One region of the Metabacillus sediminis genome, then DNA from elsewhere that is predicted to be linked to it. Evidence: riboswitches for the same ligand, from Rfam matches in the RefSeq annotation. Region 1 holds a riboswitch; each other region holds the start of a gene.

Region 1 (7,293 bases):
GTCATGCTGGAGCATTTCACGCGAAATATTAAGAGACAGGTCCTCTGAATCGACCATCCCTTTAACGAAACTGAAGTAGTCGGGCAGAAGATCCGAGCATTTTTCCATAATCAGGACGCCGTTGGAATATAGCTCAAGACCCTTTTCAAATTCCTTTGAATAGTAGTCGTAAGGTGTTTGCTCCGGAATGAAGAGAATGGCATTGTATCTTACAGCTCCGTCAACGCTGATGTGAACATGTTTGAGAGGCTTATCGAATCCGTAGCGTTTCTCTGCATAGAAGTTCTCGTAATCTTCGTTTGTCAGCTCTGCTTTGTTCTTCCTCCAGATCGGCACCATGCTGTTGACAATCTGCTCTCCAAAAATCTCTTCATACTCGTCCTCGCTGCCCTCTTTCAGCTTGCTTTCCGTCGAATCCATTTTGATCGGGTAGCGGATAAAGTCGGAGTATTTTTTGATAATGGACTTAAGGCGGAACTCGTCCAAATACTCATCATAGCTCTCGTCTTCTGTGTTTTCTTTGATGGTCAGAACAATCTCTGTACCTACTGAATCCTTTTCCGCGGTTTCAATTGTATACCCATCGGCCCCATCAGACTTCCATAGATAGGCTTCCTCGCTGCCGATCGGCTTTGTCAGAACGGTTACCGTGTCTGCCACCATGAAGGCTGAGTAGAAGCCGACACCGAACTGTCCGATGATATCATGGCCGTCTTTTGATTCATTTTCCGTTTTAAACGCAAGAGAACCGCTCTTTGCGATAATCCCAAGGTTGTTCTCAAGCTCTTCCTTCGTCATTCCGATTCCCGTGTCTGAGATCTTTAATGTGCGGCTTTCCTTATCTGCCGTTACTTTTATGTAGTAGCCTTCTTTATTAAACGTTAATGTATCGTCTGTAAGGGCTCTGTAATAGATTTTGTCAATCGCATCACTGGAATTGGAAATCAGCTCGCGGAGGAAAATCTCTTTTTGAGAGTAAATGGAGTTAATCATCATTTCTAACAGTCTTTTGGACTCTGCCTGGAATTGCTTCTTTTCCATAAAAAAATCTCCCTTCTTTCACCTAATATTGTAAACACCTGCTCTATCAGTTTATAAAAATAGCACTCTATCATCAAGAGTGCTAATCAATATTTTTTCATTTCCCTTAAAAACCTTTCTTAAAACTGGAACTGTTTTCAGCTGAAAAGTTTCACAAGCATATATCCAAGTACCGATAAAAGGATGGATCCAAGCAGGGCCGCTATAAAAGTCTTCAATCCTAAAGTGCGGAACGTCTTCACGTCCACATTCATTCCAAGACCCGCCATCGCCATCGCAATCAAAAGGTAAGAAAGGTCCACCATGTTTTTGGCTGCTGCTTCAGGAACCACCCCAAGCGTATTCAGTCCGCTCATCGCAAGGAATCCGAAAATGAACCAGGGAACGATGGATAAGGATCCCTTATAACTACCCGAACGCGGCTTGCCTTTTTGCATAATCAGCCCAATGACAATGGAAGCCGGTACTAATAACGCGACCCTTGTAAGCTTTGCAAGGACCGCACTGTCGATCGCCTGGCCGCCGCCGGCAGCTGCAGCCGCGACGGCATGTGCGACCTCGTGAAGTGTAGAACCGCTAAAAACCCCATATTCAGCCGGGCTGAGATTGAGCAGAGAGTAAAACAGGGTGTAAATTAGTGTGAAAAGAGTCCCGAGCACTGCGATTACGGCTGCACTGATTGCCGTCTCATCGTCGTTTGCTTTAAGCTGCGGGGAAATTGCCGCTATTGCTGCAGCACCGCAAATCGCCGTTCCGCAGGCAGTAAGCAGGCCCAGCTTTTTATCTACGCCAAGCCATTGTGTCAGCCAGTATACAACAAAGAGAGCGAATACGACGTGAATAACGGAGATCGCAAGCACATTCCATCCGGCACTGTACAGATCCGCTAAATTCAGCCTCATACCAAGCAGAATAATGCCGGCCCTTAGCAGCTTTTTGCTTGAAAAAGATACACCTGGGATTAAGTCTTCCTTTACACCGAACACCGCTCTCCATGCCATACCGAGCATTAAAGCGATAACCAACTGTCCCAAAATGGAGAGGAAAGGCAAGACTGATAGATACTTGGCTGCGGCTGCCAAAAACAGCGTCACTCCGATTCCTTTTATCCACCCCAAATTTATATTTTGTTTGATTGGTCTTATCGTTGTTTCCTCCATGATTGCCACTTCCTTATGTTGTTCCTTACACTTTACTGGAAGCTGAACTATTAGTAAAATACATATAAATGATTATATTTATTAGTTTTTATAATAGATAAGGCGGGATGATATGTATTATGATGCACTGAAAACCTTTGTTACACTTGCAGAAGTAAAGAATTTCACGAAAACAGCTGAGCTGCTTCACATTTCACAGCCAAGTGTAAGCCTTCATATAAAAAATCTGGAAAAGGAGTTTCAAACGAAACTCTTTGTCCGGTCGCCAAAATCGTTAAAAATTACTCCGACCGGCGAAATTCTTTACAGCCGTGCCAAACAAATGATCAACATGTATGACCAAACGAAACAGGATATTCTCGAGCACCACCATGATATAAAAGGCAAGCTGACGATTGGTGCGAGCTTCACGATTGGAGAATACATTCTTCCCGCCTTCCTTGTCGAGTTCCAAGCAAAATATCCGAACCTGGATCTTGAGATCATCATCGGCAATACGGAGGAGATTGTTCAATCCGTCCGTTTATTTAAAGTCGACATCGGCCTCATTGAAGGGCAGACCAATGAAAAAGAACTGACCGTTGAGCCCTTCCTCGAGGATGAACTGTTTGTCGTAGCTTCCAACAAACATAAGCTGGCTGGAAAAAGAGAAACCGGCATCGCAGACCTTCACAGTCAATCGTGGGTCACAAGAGAAGTAGGCTCAGGTACACGGGAATACTTGGAGCACGTGATTCGCTCCAACGGATTAAAGGTTCAATCTCTCCTGACCATCAGCAGCAATCAGGGAATAAAAGAGACGATCATAAGCGGAATGGAATCCCTTTCTCTGCTCTCCTATCATGTGATCGAGAGAGATCTCCGGAACAAGGTACTCTCCATTATTCCGTTAAAGGATCACACCTTTAAACGGAAGCTTTCGATGGTGTACTCGCCTGCCATGGAAAGCAAGATGAACGTGGAAGCCTTTATCGAGACGTTGAGGAAGCGATGGAAAAAATAGATTGGACGGGTAAAATCGTGCCGAAGATTTAGGGATTGGTTTTCGATCATGCATCCTTGAACAAGCAACCAGATGAATCAATAATGCAGTTCTCTCTTTGTAAAACATTTGATGAGTAAAAAATCACAAAAAAATTGACCTACCCTTTAGGCAGGTCAAGTGCTTGGTAGGCTAACTGATACTTTCCGCCTTCCGCCACTTCTGAATGATAAAGTGCTTTGAGGGCGAAATTTTTCTCCAGGTCATGTTCTTCCATCATTTCTTTTAAGCGGTGCTGCAGTTCTTTGTTGTCTTTTACCAGCTGTTTCATTTGGCCTTTGAAGTATTTCACTGGACATAACTCCTTCGGGAATTGGATTCTCCAAGTATATCATGCCCGCTCCAGTCCTTTCTCAGCTGCCCGCCACTTTTCCGAAAGTCTTTCAATATGCTGCGGACCTGTGCGGCAGCATCCGCCTATCAGCCGGGCCCCGGCACGGTACCAGTCGTCGGATTCATGATCCAGTTCATGGTCGGACTCATGCCCATGCCACGTTTTGGTAGCGGCATCGTATGCTTCTCCTGAGTTCGGATAGACAATTACCGGTTTTTCGGTCCGGGCGCTGAGTCTTTTAACGGATTCCGCAACAAGAGATGCCGGGGCACAATTGATTCCGATCGAGGCAATCTGGCTGTTTCCATCCAATAGGTCTGCACATTTCTCAAGCGGAGTGCCGTCACTGATCTGCGCATCATTTTTCAAGGAAAAAGACAGCCAGGCATAAGCTTCCGGGAATTCTTTTACGAGCGAGGCTAAAACTCTCGCTTCCTGAAGAGAAGGAATCGTTTCAATGGCCAGCACATCCACACCCGCTTCTATTAAGGCTGCCATTCTAGGACGATGAAATGCAGCCAGCACTTCATCTGTCACACCATAGTTTCCTCTATACTCTGATCCATCAGCAAGATAGGCTCCATAAGGGCCAATCGATGCTGCAACAAGCGGTTTAGGACGGTTCGCCTGCTCATTCCCCTCCCAAAAATCGTCTCTTGCCTTCTTAGCGAGCTGCACCGTCTTTTTGATAAGATCCAGTGCCACCGCTTCTTCCATTCCCCGCTTTGAAAATCCATCGACCGTTGCCTGGTAGCTTGCCGTAATTGCGCAGTCAGCTCCAGCACGGAAATAATCTGTATGAACCTGATAAATCAATTCAGGATTTTCGAGCAGCACCTTTGCCGACCACAGGGGATCATCTAAGTGACAGCCATGGCGCTCGAGCTCTGTAGCAAGAGCGCCATCAAGAATCATGACGGGATAGGCAGCTAAAATCTCTTCAATTGGATTGAGTTTTTTCGGCATAAACTTCGCCCCTCTTCTTCATAGTCTGGGTTACATAGTAGCTTCCGTAGCAAAACAGGATAAAGGGAATGCCGCAATAAAGGGCAATCCTCTGTGTCGGATCAAAGGCGATTCCGATCAGTGACGCGAGACAAAGGACGAAAGATGCAATCGGCACGAATGGATAAAACGGTGTCCGGTATCCCAAGTCCTCTACCGATTTCCCCTGCCTGATATATTGCCTTCTAAAGAAAAACTGAGACGCGCTGATGCTCATCCAAACTGCCACGACAGCAAGACCAGAAATTGAAACAAGGACGATGTAGACCGTGTCCGGTGCAATGACACTTGACAGCAGGGCCAAGCCGCCTCCGGCCATACTGAGAAGAAGCGCATTTAACGGCACGCCGCGCTTCGTTACTTTTGCAAAAACAGGGGAGATCGTTTTCTTATCCGCGAGGGACCAGAGCATTCTGGACGCCGCATACAAACCAGAGTTGGCGGCGGATAAAATGGCGGTCAGGATAACAAAATTCATCACATCCGCAGCATAAGGAATTCCGATTCTCTCGAAAACCGCCACAAACGGGCTTTTCAGCACACCGGCATCCGAGGAAGGCAGCAGCGCAGACAGGACAACAATCGTTCCAACGAAAAAAATAATCAATCGCCACACCGTTGTCCGAATCGCCTTAGGTATGGTTTTTTCCGGATTCGCCGTTTCTCCGGCAGCGATGCCGATCAGTTCTGTCCCCGAATAGGCAAAATTCACAGCAAGCATCGTCATCAGAACGGCAAACGCTCCATTCGGGAACAAGCCTTCATTTGTGAAGTTTGACAGAAAAGGCGCAGGTTCAGAATCAGCCAGAGGAAGAATCCCGATAACGGCAGCTCCACCCAAGATGATGAAGATTACGATGGCTGCCACCTTCACAGAAGAAAACCAGAACTCTGATTCTGCAAAAAATTTAACGGTCACAGCATTTAATACAAGGATCAAAACCGCAAACAGCGCACTCCAGATCCAAACATTAACGGATGGAAACCACCGCTGCATCAGCAGTCCGGCCGCCGTAAACTCCGATCCGAGTGCAACCGTCCACGTCAGCCAGTACAGCCAGGCAACCGTGTACCCTGTTGCAGGCCCAATGTATTTAGCAGCGTAGCTGTGAAAAGCCCCTGTTTCAGGCATATGTACCGATAGCTCTCCCAGACAAAGCATAACAAGGTAAACGACCACCGCACCGACAAGGTAGGAAAGCAGTGTGCCTAATGGCCCTGCTTGCTGAATGGTGTAGCCTGTACTCAGGAATAATCCGGTCCCAATTACACCTCCGAGTGAAAGCATAATAAGATGTCTTGATTGCATTTTCCGCTGAAATCCAGTCTCTCTCTCCATCTTGACTCTCCTTTGTTCCACACCCAGAAAAATGAAAAACGCACCCTTTTCGCAAAGAGTGCGTGACTGACAAATAAAAGAACAAGCTTATCTATCAGGCTATTCACCCGCTGGAATTAGCACAGTGTCTGTACAGACCTGCTGCTGAGGCTTCAAAGGGCCAGTCCCTCCACCTCTCTGGATAAGAAATTATTTTTTTATAACACTATCAATCTATCAGAAAATTGTCAACATTTCTTCAAAAATAGGTACGAACGGGGAACAGATTGCCTTTTTAGATTCTTTTCAAAAACTCCAACTTCAATTTCGTCGCACCAAACCTGTACGATAAAAGCCGGTCTTCCTTCCCCAGGAAAACCGGCTTTCTTATTTTATAATTCCGGAAAGAATCAAATCCCAAACCATTCTAAATTCCGCATCTATATCCGGGGAGGCCCATTCTTTTGCGTGTGCCGGATGATGAAATTTAGCTGTAGCGATGAAGATGCCTTTAGCAGCTGTCTCAGGATCAGCGGATTTGAACTCGCCATTTGCCATTCCTTCTTTAACAATCGGAATGATCTGGCCAACCAATTCACTAATATGAGCGGTTATCACATCTACTGACTCTTCAGCTAGAGAAGTGTACATGCTAAACAGCTCAGGATCTTCCTTTACGAGTGAGTGCTTAATGCCAATCAATGTTTCCACCCACAAAAGGAGCCGTTCCGTTGATGAGCATTCTTTCTTGAAAACTTTCTTCAGGGGCTGAATGATGCTGTGGAGCCACCTCTCAGCCACCGCTTCCCTCAGCGAAGCTTTGCTTGGATAATGGCGGTATATCGTTCCGTGGCTAATATTCAAGGCCCGGGCTACATCTACCACGCTTGTTTTCTCTGGTCCAAAACGGCGCAGCACTTGTTCCGCCGCATCCAGGATTTCTTCTTTTGTTAATTGCTCTGCCATTCTTTATTCGACTCCCAGCATTCCCATTTGTTCAGCTGCATAGCGTGTCCCGGCTACCGCTTCAGCAGGAACCGCCTCTTCAATTCTGGCCAGATCCGCTTCAGTGAGCTCAAGATTCAAGGCACCAAATGCATCTTGAAGCTGGGAACGTTTTCGGGCACCGATCAGCGGAATAACATCCTCGCCTTTAGAAAGAACCCATGCGATCGCAAGCTGTGCGACATTTGCTTGTTTTTCTTCGGCAATTTCACGCAGTTTTTCTACAAGAGCCAGGTTCTTGTCCAGATTTTCTCCCATAAAGCGCGGAGCAAAAGAACGGAAATCTGGAGCGCCTTGACGATCCTTGGACCACTTGCCGCTCAGCAATCCCCGGGATAAAACACCGTAAGCAGACAAGCTGATTCCAAGCTCCCTTATAGTCGGGAGG
Region 2 (7,293 bases), 1.9 Mb from region 1:
GAGCGGACTCAAGCGTTCAAGAATTGCTTCGGACATTTCCCCTTGAACGCCGATTGGCGCGCCATAGGAAACAGCTATATTAGGATGTTCTTTCATGACTGCTTCAAGCTCTTCGGGTATATCGGATTTCGCGTGGGCGGCTGTAAGCAGAAGTACAGGAATAACCGCTATAGAGTCTGCGCCTTTATTCAGGCACAATTCAAACCCGGTTTTTATATCCGGTTCTGCAAGTTCCAGAAAACAAATTTCCTGGATGGGTGCTTGCACGTGCTTTTTACATGCTGAGATAAATTCTATAGCCTCATCACGCGCTTTTTTCACGCGGCTTCCGTGGCATATATACAAAACAGCCTGCTTCATTTAGAGCGCCTCGCTTACTTGAGAATCTGTCCTGTCCTCTTTGAACCATTTGAGCTGCTCACGGTATGTAACCACTTCTCCAATGATAATCATGCTCGGATTGGATATACCGCCCTGCTTTACAGCTTCATGGATGTCAGCCAGTGTTCCGGTTACGGTTCTTTGCTCATCCGTGCTCCCCCAGTGGATCACCGCTGCCGGAGTTTTAGCAGGCTTCCCATGGGCCAGGAGCTGTTCCTGTATATATGGCAGCTGACTGATCCCCATGTAAATGGCAAGGGTATCTACTCCCCCGGCTAAGCTTTTCCAGCGGCTGCTTTCTTCCTCCCCCTCTTTCCGGTGGCCGGTAATGAATGCTACACTTCCGCTCGCATCCCTGTGGGTTACCGGAATCCCTGCATAAGCAGCAGCAGCAATTCCGGATGTAATTCCCGGAACCACTTCAAATTCAATTCCATGCTTAACAAGTGCTTCCGCCTCTTCGCCGCCGCGGCCGAATACAAACGGATCTCCGCCCTTAAGCCGTGTTACCACATGGCCGCCTTTAGCAAATTTTATGAGAAAACGGTTAATCGTTTCCTGTTTCATTGTATGATAATCAGGCAGCTTTCCGCAGTAAATGAGGTCAGCGCCTTCTTTAGCGTGCTCCAGCAATTCTTTATTCACGAGCCGGTCATATAAAATGGTATCGGCCTCCTGGATGCATCTCAGCCCTTTTACTGTGATCAAGTCCGGATCTCCCGGGCCTGCTCCCACGAGGTACACCTTCGACATCATCATCCCTCCCTTGAATCATTATACCGCAGAAGGGGTTTCAAGTCCTTACTCGGAAACAGCCCTATGCATTCTTCAAGCTGACAAACTGTCTATCTTTTAAATAGTGAAGAACCTGCTCTGCGCATTCAGAAGGATTGAACTCCCCGCTGTTCAGGACAATTTCCGGCTGATCCGGTTTCTCATAAGGGGAATCGATTCCTGTAAACCCTTTGATCTCTCCGCTTCTTGCTTTCTTATACAATCCTTTAGGATCTCGTTCTTCACATTTTTCAAGAGAACAGTCTGTAAACACTTCGACAAATTCATCTGCTTCCAAAAGGCCGCGAACTTGGCTCCGGTCCTCCTTAAACGGTGAGATAAAGGCTGTTATAACGACACTTCCCGCATCGGTAAACAGCTTGGATACTTCACCGATTCTCCTGATATTTTCGCGGCGGTCGCTGTCAGAGAATCCGAGATCCCCATTAAGGCCATGGCGGACATTATCCCCGTCCAGCACATAAACCTGCACACCGTTTTCATAAAGCTTCCGCGCCAGTTCATTGGCAACTGTAGATTTACCTGAGCCGGATAATCCCGTAAACCATACGACAAAGCTATGATGTCCGTTTCTTTCTCTCCGCTCCTGTTTGGAAATGGACTGCTGATGCCACGTAACGTTAGCAGACTGTTTCATCGAACTTCCTCCGCTTCTGCCTGTGTCTCTTTCATCCCTTCAATCAGCACCTTAATGACTTCAGGTCTGCTGAATGTGCTTGGAGGAACTTCTCCCTTCCGAAGCATCTCTCTTACCTTTGTACCGGAAAGAATAACCCGATGCTCCGGATCGTGAGGACATGATTTGGTTGTAGCCATTCCTTCGCATTTGCTGCAGTAAAAGCTGTGCTCAAAACGAAGCGGTGTTATGTCGATTTCTTCAGGGTTAAATTCGTCAAATATATACTGTGCATCATACGTGCCGTAATAATCGCCGACACCTGCATGATCTCTTCCAACAATAAAGTGGGTGCAGCCATAATTTTTCCGTACTAATGCATGAAAGATGGCTTCTCTTGGTCCTGCATATCTCATCGCAGCCGGGAACACTCCAAGGAATACCCGTTCCTTCGGATAGTATTCATCCAGCAGAACTCCATAGCTTTTCATTCTGATGGAGGCAGAAATGTCATCTGATTTTGTCTCCCCGACAAGCGGGTTTAAGAATAGACCATCGACGGTTTCAAGAGCCGTTTTCTGAATGTATTCATGCGCCCGGTGGACTGGGTTCCTCGTTTGGAATCCAACAATCGTTTTCCAGCCCTTTTGTTCAAAGGCAGCTCTGGTTTCAGCCGGCTCAAAATAATGATCAGGGAAATCAGGCTGGGTCCGTTTAATGAGCGTAATTTCCCCGCTTACGTAAAGCTCTCCTCTGGAAAATAGCTTTTTCACGCCGGGATGGTTCCGGTCTGATGTTCTGTAAACGTTAAGAGCTTCTTTTTCTTTATCCGGTCTGTAAATTTCGGCGATGTTTATGAATCCATAATCTGTGCCCTCAAAAACGAGCTTTGCCTGATCTCCTTTAGTAAGATCTTCTGCCTGCTTTTCAAAGATTGGAAGTGTTATAGGTATGGACCATACCGTACCATCGGAGAGCTTCATTGTTTCTACTACACTGAGATAGTCCTTTTCAGATAAAAATCCTGACAGCGGGCTGTACCCTCCTATAGCAATCAGTTCCAAGTCGCTTAATGCCATAGCATCCAGTTCAATCGTTTTCTTTAAATGTCCGAGACTCTTGCCTAAATCTGTTCGCTGTATTAATTTTCCTCCATGCGGTGCTAAACTCATCAATACTCCTCCTATTCAGATAAAACTACTTGGTTTCAAACTTAAATTCCTCCGCCTTGTTCATGTACAGAGCGCTTTTCTTTTTTTATTGCTTTCATTAACGAGAGAACTCCAAGCGTCGCAACCATAATCGCAACAGCTGAAAATGTGGAATAAAAATCGGATTGTACAAACAGCTTGACCATTACGTATGAGATCGCCAGACTCACCAGCGGGGAAACAATCCAAACTTTGACGATTTTTTTCACGATGCCCTTTTGAAAAACAATCGGACCATTTTTAGCAGCCCCGGACGCCATAATGGATGTTGAAGTAACTTGTGTTAAAGGGACGGGAAGACCGAATAGGGAGCTGATGATGACAAGCAGTGCACCCGTACCCGAAATTACAATACCTTCTGTTTTCGAAAGTCTTGTTATTTTCTTCCCATTCGTCTCAAGGACCCGACCGCCCAGAAGGACAGCACCAGCTGCTACGAAAAAGCCGCCAATCCATACCCCTTTGTTTACAGAAATAACTCCCGCCGCTACCAGCGGGCCGACAGCGTTGGCAACATTATTCATTCCAGCTGAGAATGCTTCAAAGAAACCTGCTGCAATTAAAAGATAAATCAGCATCGTTCCTCCTCGGGCCTCCAGCCTGGAAAAAAGCGGCTTTGATGCTCTGCATATAAAATAGGTGATAAAAAAGGCTGCCACTGGAATAATGACCCAGAACATCATGATGAGGAGAATAGATTGGACATATAGAGCATGATAGGCGACCCCAACCCCGACTACCGCTCCTACTGTAACTTCACTGGTAGACAGCGGAATGCCCATCAAATTGGCCATAAACAGCGAGATAGCAGCAGAACTGATAATAACCAGGACGATTTGCAATGTAATCATCGACTGGGGAATAATTCCCGAGCTGATGGTTTTAACGACTTCTCCTCCCCCGAGTACTGCGCCAAGAACTACGCCCGCGCCGCAGAGCAGGAGTGCTGCCATTCTGCGTTTTATTGCCCCTGATCCGTACGCGACACCCATGGAAGCAGCCGCTCCGCTTGCCCCAATATTCATTGCGAAAAATAAACTCAGGATGATCGCTGCAGCTTCCATCATAGCAGAGCCCTCAACCGTGCAGACCGCATTCTGTCTTTTGGCTGCCATTCCAGCGGCCGGATCTCGCATCATTTACATCGATTGCAGGCTGGGTGCATGGCTTGCATCCGATGCTCGGGTATCCTTGATCGTGGAGAACATTGTAATCCAAATCATTTTTGTGGGCATAACGCCAGACATCTTTCCATGTCCAGTGAATGAGCGGGCAGATTTTAACATTTTCGAATTTATCATCTCTGTTCAGAAACTGGGTGTTTTTCCTTGAAGGAGATTGCTCTCTGCGCAATCCGGAAATCCATGCTTTTTCGCTGCTCATAACCTCTCTGAGAGGAAGCACTTTCCTGATTCTGCAGCATTCATTCGGATCCCTCTTCCATAGTTCATCCCCGTGCTTTGCAGCCTGTTCAGCTACAGTTAGAGGCGGCTTTTTCAATAAAATATTTAAATCTGGGTACCTTGCCTTTACACGGTCAATCAAATCATAGGTTTCTTTAAAATGGAGCTCTGTATCTAAAAATACGATTCTGGCATCCTTTTTAATTTTTGATATGAGCTCGATCAGAACAATCCCTTCAATACCAAAGCTGCATGCGTAAACTAAATCGTCCTGATAATGTGAATACGCCCATTTTAGAACGTTGAGCGCTTCGACCGTTTTGTCATCATTTTCGAATTCTGGAGCGGTTTCTGTCCAATTTTCGAATGTCAGCATAAATTTACACTCCTCTTTTTTAAAACCAACGCAAAAAGGCAGGAACGCGCCGCTGCATAAACAAAGAGCAGGCAAACCGTTCCCGCCTCTAGTTTGTCTAGTCAGCGTACTCATATTGGATTTTTATTTCAGTCTGACTTTTTCATTTTTCTCAAGCTGAATGATCTTACCATCCTGGACAACCAGGGTGATGGATCCGTATTTCATTGCCTGAAGCATTTCTTTTAGCTTTCCGATAACTTCTTCAAGCTGATCCTGCTCCCCCACGGACAGCCCCTCCCCAATACAAAAATAAAAAGCCTTCCATTTTAGAAAGACTTGTGAGGTGTATTCCCCTTATCTCCCAAAATGGATTCCATTTTGCTGGATTTAGCACCTTGCTTTCAAGCAGGTTGCCGGGTTTCAAAGGGCCAGGTCCCTCCACCGCTCTGGATAAGTATGATGTGTTATTGATTTCAAATTTTAGCACAATTCGAACGATTGTCAACCCGAGTTATCGGGTAGGTTTTATAAAAAATCTAAAAATGTGCGAATTACCCAGTGATTTCAGCAGCTTAGAATTTTTTTTGTCAGTAGGATACAATTAGCTAAAGAGGTGAAATTCATGAAAAAGACGATTGTTTCATGGAGCGGCGGAAAAGACAGTACAATCATGCTTCACAGGCTTTTGCAAAACCCGGAATATCATATCTCCGGACTTTTTACATCGATCAACCGGGTTGCCCGCAGCGTCCCTTTTCATGGAATCAGAGAGGATTTGCTTAAAGATCAGGCAGCAAGCCTCGGTCTTGCTATTCAATTCATAGAACTCTCTCCATCTCCATCTAATAATGAATATGAGGAGAGCCTGGGCGAATTTCTTAAAAGCTGCAAAGAAAATCAAATCACTCATGCTGCTTTTGGCGACATCTTTTTAAAGGATATTCGGGAATATAGAGAAAACCTTGTCATGGACAGTGGTTTACAGGCTGTTTTTCCTCTATGGAGAGAGCGGACCGACTCTTTGGCTGGACAATTTATAGCTGATGGCTATAAAGCGTTTATTTGCGGTATAGATGGATCGAAGCTTCCATATTCTTTACTGGGACATCACTATGATGGAGCATTCATTGAAACCATAAAAAAATCAGCCGATCCATGCGGAGAAAACGGGGAGTTTCATACCTTTGTGTACGGCGGACCGATTTTCAGCACAGAGCTTTCATTTGCGGCAGCCGGCACGGAAAACACGTTTTCTGATTTCCGTACACTTTTGCTGCAGCGGGAGGATAACACATGATTGGTAAAGCGTTCTTGTCACTGATTGGTTTTATGATGGCAGCAATCGGCTATTCCTTTTCCTTCTCTTCAAAATGGAGCAAAGAAGAGCTGAATGAAATAAGAATAACCGCAGCTGGCGGCTTTAAGTTATTTGCTGCTGGCGGCTTATTATATTGGTCCATTCTGGAGAAGACCGTTCCTGAAAAACAAACGGCCCTATTGTTTCACCTTAGCTTTCTGTTAATCGGCCTTGCCGGTTTTGCCTTATCAGTCTTCATTTGGTTCAGTTAATGCAATAGGGAATTCCATGTAAAAAGATGTTCCTTCCTTATTGCTGACAACCCGAAGTTCACCATGATGATTTTCAATGATCTTTCTTGAAATAGAGAGACCCAGGCCTGTTCCATCATCCTTCGTTGTATAAAATGGATCGAATATATGAACGAGAACCTCAGGCTCAATTCCGCTCCCGTTATCCGAAAAAGAAATTTGCACCATATCCCCGTATATGGCTGCTTTCACGTCAACCTTTAGTTTTTTATTCATGGTCTTTGCCTGCTGGGCGTTAGCAAACAGATTCATAAATACTTGCAGAAGCTCCTCCTTGTTTCCGAGGATAGCCGTTTCAGGGAGTATCTTTTTACAATCAATGATCAGATCCGTGTCATGCAGGAACGCTTCACTGTGAAGAAACTTGCCCAAATAGTTCTTGAGGAAGTCAGACACATACAGAGTCTCAAATGGCAGCGCCTCCGTTTTTGATAACCTCAAAAAATCCGTAATAATACCGTTCGCACGATCGAGCTCAGGAATAAGCAAAGCCGAAAACAGCCGGTTCATATCTGGACCGAGCTGTCCGCTGAGAAGCTGGAGATACCCCCGGACAGTGGTAAGGGGATTTCTGATCTCATGCGCGATTCCTGCTGCAATTCTCCCTGACATCGCCATTTTTTCAGCATCCTTTAAATTATTCAGAAAATGAAACACTCCGGCTACCCTGCTAATACTCCCATCGTGCCGTCGTATGATATATGTATTAACGATCCCATAATTGCGGTCCCACAATTCCCGATTGCGGATAGCCTGTCCGGTCTGAAGCGTTTCCAATATAGCAATCTGATGATCAGGAATACGCAGCAGCTCCCTGATATGTGTACCGATCACGGCTTCATGATCGGCCTTTAGATCGGCAGCTGACTGCCTGTTGCAAAGCGTAATCTTTCCATCAGCATCTGTGATGACTAGATGATG
Region 3 (7,293 bases), 1.5 Mb from region 1:
AACTGCTACCGGAGCCGTTGAAATTGTAACATCACTGCTAGGGTATTATTTGACTGCTTATGTAAATACGCTCGTCCCATACGGACTTTCTTTTGCGGCTGGAGCTATGCTGTTCATTATTTATAAAGAGCTTATTCCTGAAAGTCACGGCGACGGAAATGAACGCACAGCAACCTATGCCTTTATTACAGGGATAGTGATTATGCTAATGCTTATTGAGGCCTTCTAATACGTAAACAGGACTGGAAGCTTATTTCTCCCAGTCTTGTATTTTAATGCTCTGCAGCAGCCTGCTGCGACTCTGATGCAAATCCCCATTTGGCCACTCGGGTGACCAGTTTTGAAAAGGGTGTGGACGTCCGGTCCTCCCCCCATTCAAGCATCTGAAATTGATTCAACAGCTCGTCCAATTCCTGGCTGTACTTAACGACTTCGCTGCTCGTAAAGCTTTTAGATGTGGCAGCTGAAATCATTTCCTCTCTTTTCGCATTAATTTTAGTGATCAATTCTTCTTTTTGTTCATGTACAATCACATTTTCTCCTCCTCATAGGATTTATAAAGCCGGGTATTTTCAAAAACCTAATTTTGTAAATTCCTAGAGAAAAATTTGCCGAATCATATATAAATATGTTACATAATTGTTAATATTTAGATTTTATTACTTTGTTCCCATTTTGCGAAGCAAGTAAACCTCTTTTTTATATAAAAATGTATAATTAAAATTCAATAAAATATAAAAAAGTATATTTTTCTAATGCTGTCCAAACTTTATGGAATACCCATAGAGCCTGATCAGACGTGAGCAGCGCGGCATGGAGAATAATTCAATCGGCGCACAATCTGGAGCCATCGCTTACGTTTTTAACGATAAAAGCCAAAACAAAAAGCCTGAGGAAGACATCCCCAAGCCCATTTGTTTTCTAATCTGAACTTAATTCCCTTTTAATGCGACAGCCTTTTCCTTATGAACATCATCAATTGAGGTGACGCGGAAATCCTTTTCTTCCAGCTTGCTGATAATCTTATTCAGCTTCTTTTCCGTTAATTCATGCGATAGATTTACAACAATTCTCCGCAAATAATCCCCATTATCCAAGGTCAGCATTCCCTCTATGTTAACATCCTTTACGGTACTTACCAGTTCCTTGATCGCTCCCTTATGCTCCTTTGTTGCGACAGTCATTAAATATCCGCCTGTCTTCATACCGAAGGAATCCTCCAGTACTTCCATAATATTTGTATGCGTCATGATTCCAGCGAACTCCTGATCTTCATTGATGACAGCTAGAAATGGCAATCTTTTAATCGTTAAAAATGCTTTAATAAAGGATTCTTCCTCTAAAATAAATGCATCCTCATCTTTTATAAGCGACGCAATTGAATCTTCATCTTTTCCATCCATCTCATGATAATACTCAAGGAGGGTTACTTTATAAATTAAACCGGCAAATTTTTTTCCGCCGTCACCAAGAACCGGAATGCTCCTGTATCCGGTTTCCTTCAATTGATCATATGCTTCCTTTACAGTACTTGAAGCATCACAGTACTTTACCTCTTCTTTTTTCACATAGTTATAACGGATTTTCATCATAGCCCTCCTAGTAAAGTAGACTGATAAGGATTTTAGAGAATTTTACACTTAAGGTGAGTATAAGTAAAGAAAATTATGATTTTTCAGTTAGTTAGTAGTCTTATACCTTTTAGTCTATGATTCTAATCCCATAAAAAGCTGTTATGTAAATTATAGTTTTGAATGACCGTATGATTGAGCTGCTGAAGAGATGAATTGGAGAACATACTAAAAACACCGGACAGTTACCGCGAGCTACTGTCCAATTCCGAGCTGCTTTCGGCCGTTCCGCCCCTCTTTCCAGCTAAACTTATTTTTCCAGCCGATCCCCTTTGTTTCCCAGCGGGTTCTGCCTTGATTCCAGCCGACTCCTTTTCTTTTCCGGCCGTTCCGCGCCTCTTTCCAGCCAAACTTATTTTTCCAGCCGATCCCCTTTGTTTTCCAGCCGGTTTTGCCTTGATTCCAGCCGACTCCTTTTCTATTTCGGCCGTTCCGCGCCTCATTCCAGCCAAACTTATTTTTCCAGCCGTTTCTCTCAATTTTCCAGCCGGAATGGCTAACAAGCCGGCTAAATTCACTCCCTCATCGGACAGGAAATTAGCTAGGGACAGATCCTGCTATACAGGTTTCATATAATATTTAAAGTGAACCACCCGCCGCCTAGCCCTCTGCAAAAATCAGCACAACGCTAACAAAAAAAAAGAAACGGAGAAGTATATTCCCCGTCTCTTTCTTATTTTGCTTCTAATTCTTCTTTATCGTAAATCGGCACCCAGCCCTCTTTTGTAACGAAAATTCTTACGGCTACGACTTTGCGGTCTTCCTGAAGTGTAAAATAGTGGCGGATGTTTTCAGGAACGGAAATTAAATCGCCTGGTACGAGCTCAACATTGAAGAAAGAACCGTCCTTTGCTTGGATAATGAAAACTCCATGCCCGCTGACAATGAATCTTACTTCATCATCTGTATGGTGGTGTTCCTGTTGGAAATTTTTCAGCAGTTCTTCAAGATTAGGAGTTTTGTCAGAAAGTGAAATGATATCCTGCGCCTGATAGCCGCGTCTTTTGGAGATATCCTCTATTTCTGTTTTGAAAACTTGCAGGATCTCTTCTTTTTCTTCATCAGACAAATCATACTTTTCCTCTAAATGTTCTGGAAGCTTTTGAATATCCCAGCTTTCATAAATGACTTCCTGCTTTTCTAAAAAAGCTGCGACTTGATCCTGATCGCTGAGTCTTTCACCTGTATTTTGAAAATAAATCGTTGCCATTGTTCTTCCCCCTATTAGTTAATTGATAAAGCGCTGAATTGCTTGAGTTTCAGATGATACGAGAATAGAAATTCGCAAGCTTCTAAATATTTTTTTGCTTCAAAGGCGTTTCTTCCCCATACAGTTATTCCATGATTCCTGATCAGAACGGCACCGGCATCTCCATGGACATGCTGGCCAAATACGCTGGCGAGCTCGGGAATGTCGGCATGATTCGGAATGATGGGAATGGTGAAGGAGGCATCTTCGTCCCAAAGGCCAAAAGCTTTAATAATTTCCTGTCCCGTGAAGGTTATCTGCCCTTCGTGAGCATATAGCTCAGAAATCACATTGTTGTCCACCGTATGAACGTGCAAACTGCATCCAGCGTTCGTTCTTGTATAGACCTCGATATGAAGCTGAGTTTCAGCAGATGGCTTCAATGCTGTTTCTTCCGCCGGCTGCCCGCTGCCGTCAACAAGCAAAAAATCCTCCGAACTTTCCTTCCTCTTATCTTTGCCGCTCGCCGTCACATAAAAGGTTAATGGCTCACTGGCCGTTTTGATTGCAAGATTGCCGCTTGTAGCAGGAAACCAGTCTCTTTCTGCAAGCTCCCGTTTCACTTCAGCCAGCTCACGCCAGCGCTGTTCCATAATCGTTCTCACACACTCACCCTCCTCTTCTCTAAAATGCTCACAACATCATGGAATGTTTCAAACGGTTCGAATGATAAATACTGTTCTTTCACCTTATCCAGCAAATAGTCCCTTGCAATGACAAAGTCAGCCATTTTTGCTGCTTCCAGGTCGGTAACAGAATCTCCGATTACAATAATTTCCTGATCAGCGCTGGCAATACCTCGAATGATGGAGGGTTTGCAGCAGCCGCACTCCATTTCACACCCGCTGTCTGCATCACATGGATGCGGCCATTGAATAAGGATTTGTTCCCCATGAAAGTCCGCCTCATTGCAATAGATTTTTTGCTGCTCAATTTGACTAGTAAGAAGAGGATGAACAAAAAAATCAATTCCTCCGCTTACAATGTACAATTCGATCCTCTGCTCTTTTGCATAGGCTGCAAATTCAATAAATCCTTCCCGAATTTCGGCTTGATTTAAAACATAAGCGGTGATTTCTTCTCGTTTAGAAGAAGGCAGCAGGGAAAACATTTTGCCGACCCCTTCTTTAACTGAAATGGTTCGATTAAGGACCTGATTCTTTAGCTCCTCCCATTCAGGAGGGGCAAACTGCTTCATGATTTCGATAATGTTGTCATTTTTTGTGATGGTTCCATCGAAGTCGCAAAATATGACTGGCTTCATTTTGCCGCCTCGTACTGGCCCCAGAGCTTTAGGGCCTTTTCCAGGTGCTCATTCGTCCTTGCTTTTTCTTCAAGTGTTATGCCTTCAAGAACCGCATCAACGGCTGAACGAAATGCTGCTGCTCCTCCTTTAGCCCCGTTCGGATGGCCATGAATCCCGCCCCCCGCATTGATGATGCTGTCATTTCCAAAATCCTTCATGATAACCGGCACCAGTCCAGGATGTATTCCAGCTGAAGGTACTGGAAATACTTTTTTAAATGGAGAGGAGACTGTACATTCCTCAGCTATTCCGAGGGCCTCTTTTCTCTTCAGTGCCACACTGCCGTATGGAGACGGAAATAAAGAAAAATCTGCTCCAGCCGCGCGGATTAGCTTTCCCAGAATTAGAGAATACGAGAACCCATATCGGTCTGATGCTGCGAACGCCCCGCTCACAGCAGGATGAGCCATGATAGGAACCGGTACTTCATCATCCTCTGCCAGTGATTGCAAGACATCGAGCCCGTAAGCATGAACATTGAATAGTAAAGCAGTGGCTCCAGCCTCTGCAGCGAATCTCGCTTTGTCGCGGATTTCAGACGTTCTTCCTGTAAGATTGACAGCATATAGAGCATTCTTTCCTGTCTCTTCCTTCAGCTGCTTTATGATTTGGCCGCCTCGCTTCACTCTTTCAAAAAATGGAGTCAGCGGATTTTCAAAGAGAATTTCATCATCCTTTACTAAATCCATCCCGCCGGCAAGCTGATCAAACAGCTGCTCCTCTAAATAATGTAAATCCTTGCCAATCACCCCTTTAAAAATGCTCATTAGGAGCGGCCGGTTATATACGTTAATCCTCTCTCTAATTCCTTCAATGCCAAATTTAGGCCCTGGAAAATGCTTTGCCAATGAATCAGAAAAGTCTAAGTCTAATAGCTTCACTTCACCGTCCAATGAAAGTTTCCCGAAAACCGTGGTTAATATGGCCGGCAGGTCGGAACTGAAATTGACTGAAGGATAAGCAATTTTAATAAGACCCTTTGTATACTTTCCTTCAAGATCTGTGTCTTTCTCCAGTTCTTCCGCTGAAATGACGGTTCCCTTATGCTTTTTCAGCTGCTCTTTTTCAAGCTCGGGCAAATCAGTCCAGGAACCGATTGTCAGTCCAAGAGCAATTCCTTCTGCTTTTTTTTCTAAATTTCCCTTCCGGTCATGAACAAGATAGGTTGCGATAATTTCACTCATTTTTTTGTCCCTCGCTTTTGGTGAAAAAATAAAAAGCCCCTTCATCACAAGAGAAGAGGCTTTGCATCATTCATTCTGCAGTACCTTATCCCTCAGCATGTCTGCTGCAAGAATTAGCACCGTGCCTGAACATGATTCGTTCGGGTCGGTTGCCGGGCTTCATTGGGCTAGTCCCTCCACCTGCTCTTGATAAGTACAATATAGACCTGCATGGCATCTGCAGGTTTAAATTTTCAATTAATTTGGATTATTACAGGAATTGAGTGCTCTGTCAACCTATTTTTTACTTTGCTTAATCGGCCGTCACAAATATCCCAAGCTTTGAAATGCGGGCAGCTGCTTCCTCAATCCGTAATTCATCTGTCAGCAAACCAACTCGGAGATATCCTTCTCCATATTGCCCAAAGCCATTGCCCGGTGCGGTGACTACATGCGCTTTCTCTAAAAGAATATCGGAAAACTCCTGTGATGTGTATCCATCCGGCACCTTAAGCCAGGCGAAAAAACTTCCCTTCGGCGCCTGAATATCCCAGCCAATGCCGCGAAAAGCGTTTACCAGTGTATTTCTTCGTTTCTCATACATTTGGACAAGTTTTTGTGTGCTGCCTCTCTCATCGAGCAGCGCTGCCTCAGCTGCATCCTGAACCGCACCAAACACACTAACATACATATGGTCTTGATATAAATTGATTGCATTTATGACGGATGGATTACCTGCCGCAAAGGCCACCCTCCATCCTGCCATATTGAATGTCTTGGAAAGCGTATAAATTTCAATTCCGACTTCCTTTGCGCCAGGTGTCTGGAGGAAACTGACGGGTTTTTCTCCATCAAAACCAATGGCTCCGTATGCGAAGTCATGCACGGTGCAAATATGATGCTTATTGGCCAGGTCAACCGTCTTTTCAAAAAACGCTTTATTCGCGGCAGCTCCTGTTGGGTTGTTTGGATAGTTCAGGAACATAAGCTTCGCAGAGTCCAAAATGGCAGACGGAATTTCCGTATAGTCCGGCAAAAACTGATTTTTCTCAAGCAATGGCATCGTGTGCATCTTCGCTTCTGCCATTTCGACTCCAGACCAGTAATCCGGATACCCTGGATCCGGTATGAGAGCAATCTCCCCTGGATTCATCAGACATTGAGGAAGCTCCACAAGACCTGCTTTCCCTCCAAAAAGGACCGCAATTTCCGTTTCTGGATCCAATGTAACCCCGTATTCTCTTTCGTAAAATCCTGCGGCTGCTTCCTTTAGTGATTGTTTTCCTCTGAATGGAGAGTACTTATGATTGGCCGGATCACCCGAAGCCTTTTGTAGTGCTTGTACAATATGCTCAGGGGTGGGCTGATCAGGATTCCCCTGGCCGAGGTTGATTATGTCATGCCCGGCTTTCACTTTGGCAGCCGCCTTCTGTGCTAACGAGGCAAAAAATTGCTCAGGCAAGCGATTAAGCAAGCGCGATGGTTCAAAAAACTTCATTTTTTTCACCTTCTCAAAAAATTCTTGAAATTCTAGTCCAAAATCATATAGTGTTAGTAACAAAAAGTAAAGCTAAAATTTACCTGAAGGAAGCTGGTCTGAAATGAAACGAACCATTTGCTGCATACAATTCGATATTGCCTTTGGGGATCCTGAAGAGAATAAAAAGCGTGTGTCTCTTGCAATGGAAGAGGCAATAAGTAAAGAAGCGCCGGACTTTCTCATTCTTCCGGAATTGTGGAATACAGGCTACGATTTGACAAGACTTGAAGTCATCGCAGATGAAGAAGGCATTGACTCTAAAGCTTTCCTTTCAGAGCTTGCAAGAAAGCACAGCGTTAATTTGATAGCGGGGTCCATTGCGAAAAAATCCGGCCATGAAGTAACCAATACGATGCTTATCTTTGATCGTGAAGGAAATCTGATTCATGAATACAGTAAGCTGC

What was found. Region 1 has a riboswitch for S-adenosylmethionine ahead of mmuP (S-methylmethionine permease). Riboswitches for the same ligand answer to the same signal wherever they lie in the genome.
Region 2: linked by a shared signal. The riboswitch ahead of WCV65_RS09550 (YezD family protein) and the one ahead of mmuP (S-methylmethionine permease) in region 1 are both predicted to bind S-adenosylmethionine.
Region 3: linked by a shared signal. The riboswitch ahead of WCV65_RS07665 (2,3-diketo-5-methylthiopentyl-1-phosphate enolase) and the one ahead of mmuP (S-methylmethionine permease) in region 1 are both predicted to bind S-adenosylmethionine.

Annotation. Positions count from the first base shown of each region.
Region 1 is NZ_CP147407.1:4,007,612-4,014,904, forward strand. Features, by position in the region: gene htpG (molecular chaperone HtpG) at 1-1,041, opposite strand, end outside; gene WCV65_RS20600 (YeiH family protein) at 1,179-2,201, opposite strand; gene WCV65_RS20605 (LysR family transcriptional regulator) at 2,314-3,204, shown strand; gene WCV65_RS20610 (hypothetical protein) at 3,344-3,535, opposite strand; gene mmuM (homocysteine S-methyltransferase) at 3,575-4,543, opposite strand; gene mmuP (S-methylmethionine permease) at 4,518-5,921, opposite strand; SAM riboswitch class I at 6,006-6,109, opposite strand; gene WCV65_RS20625 (TetR family transcriptional regulator) at 6,288-6,866, opposite strand; gene WCV65_RS20630 (aldo/keto reductase) at 6,870-7,293, opposite strand, start outside.
Region 2 is NZ_CP147407.1:1,809,578-1,816,870, reverse strand. Features, by position in the region: gene WCV65_RS09580 (sirohydrochlorin chelatase) at 1-360, opposite strand, end outside; gene cobA (uroporphyrinogen-III C-methyltransferase) at 361-1,137, opposite strand; gene cysC (adenylyl-sulfate kinase) at 1,199-1,813, opposite strand; gene sat (sulfate adenylyltransferase) at 1,810-2,964, opposite strand; gene WCV65_RS09560 (inorganic phosphate transporter) at 3,006-4,067, opposite strand; gene WCV65_RS09555 (phosphoadenylyl-sulfate reductase) at 4,081-4,782, opposite strand; gene WCV65_RS09550 (YezD family protein) at 4,906-5,049, opposite strand; SAM riboswitch class I at 5,116-5,221, opposite strand; gene WCV65_RS09545 (hypothetical protein) at 5,387-6,061, shown strand; gene WCV65_RS09540 (hypothetical protein) at 6,058-6,333, shown strand; gene WCV65_RS09535 (ATP-binding protein) at 6,310-7,293, opposite strand, start outside.
Region 3 is NZ_CP147407.1:1,447,019-1,454,311, reverse strand. Features, by position in the region: gene WCV65_RS07700 (ZIP family metal transporter) at 1-229, shown strand, start outside; gene WCV65_RS07695 (aspartyl-phosphate phosphatase Spo0E family protein) at 273-533, opposite strand; gene cbpA (cyclic di-AMP binding protein CbpA) at 933-1,589, opposite strand; gene WCV65_RS07685 (hypothetical protein) at 1,817-2,149, opposite strand; gene WCV65_RS07680 (cupin domain-containing protein) at 2,305-2,841, opposite strand; gene WCV65_RS07675 (methylthioribulose 1-phosphate dehydratase) at 2,856-3,473, opposite strand; gene WCV65_RS07670 (2-hydroxy-3-keto-5-methylthiopentenyl-1-phosphate phosphatase) at 3,482-4,144, opposite strand; gene WCV65_RS07665 (2,3-diketo-5-methylthiopentyl-1-phosphate enolase) at 4,141-5,370, opposite strand; SAM riboswitch class I at 5,453-5,566, opposite strand; gene WCV65_RS07660 (pyridoxal phosphate-dependent aminotransferase) at 5,663-6,847, opposite strand; gene WCV65_RS07655 (carbon-nitrogen family hydrolase) at 6,951-7,293, shown strand, end outside.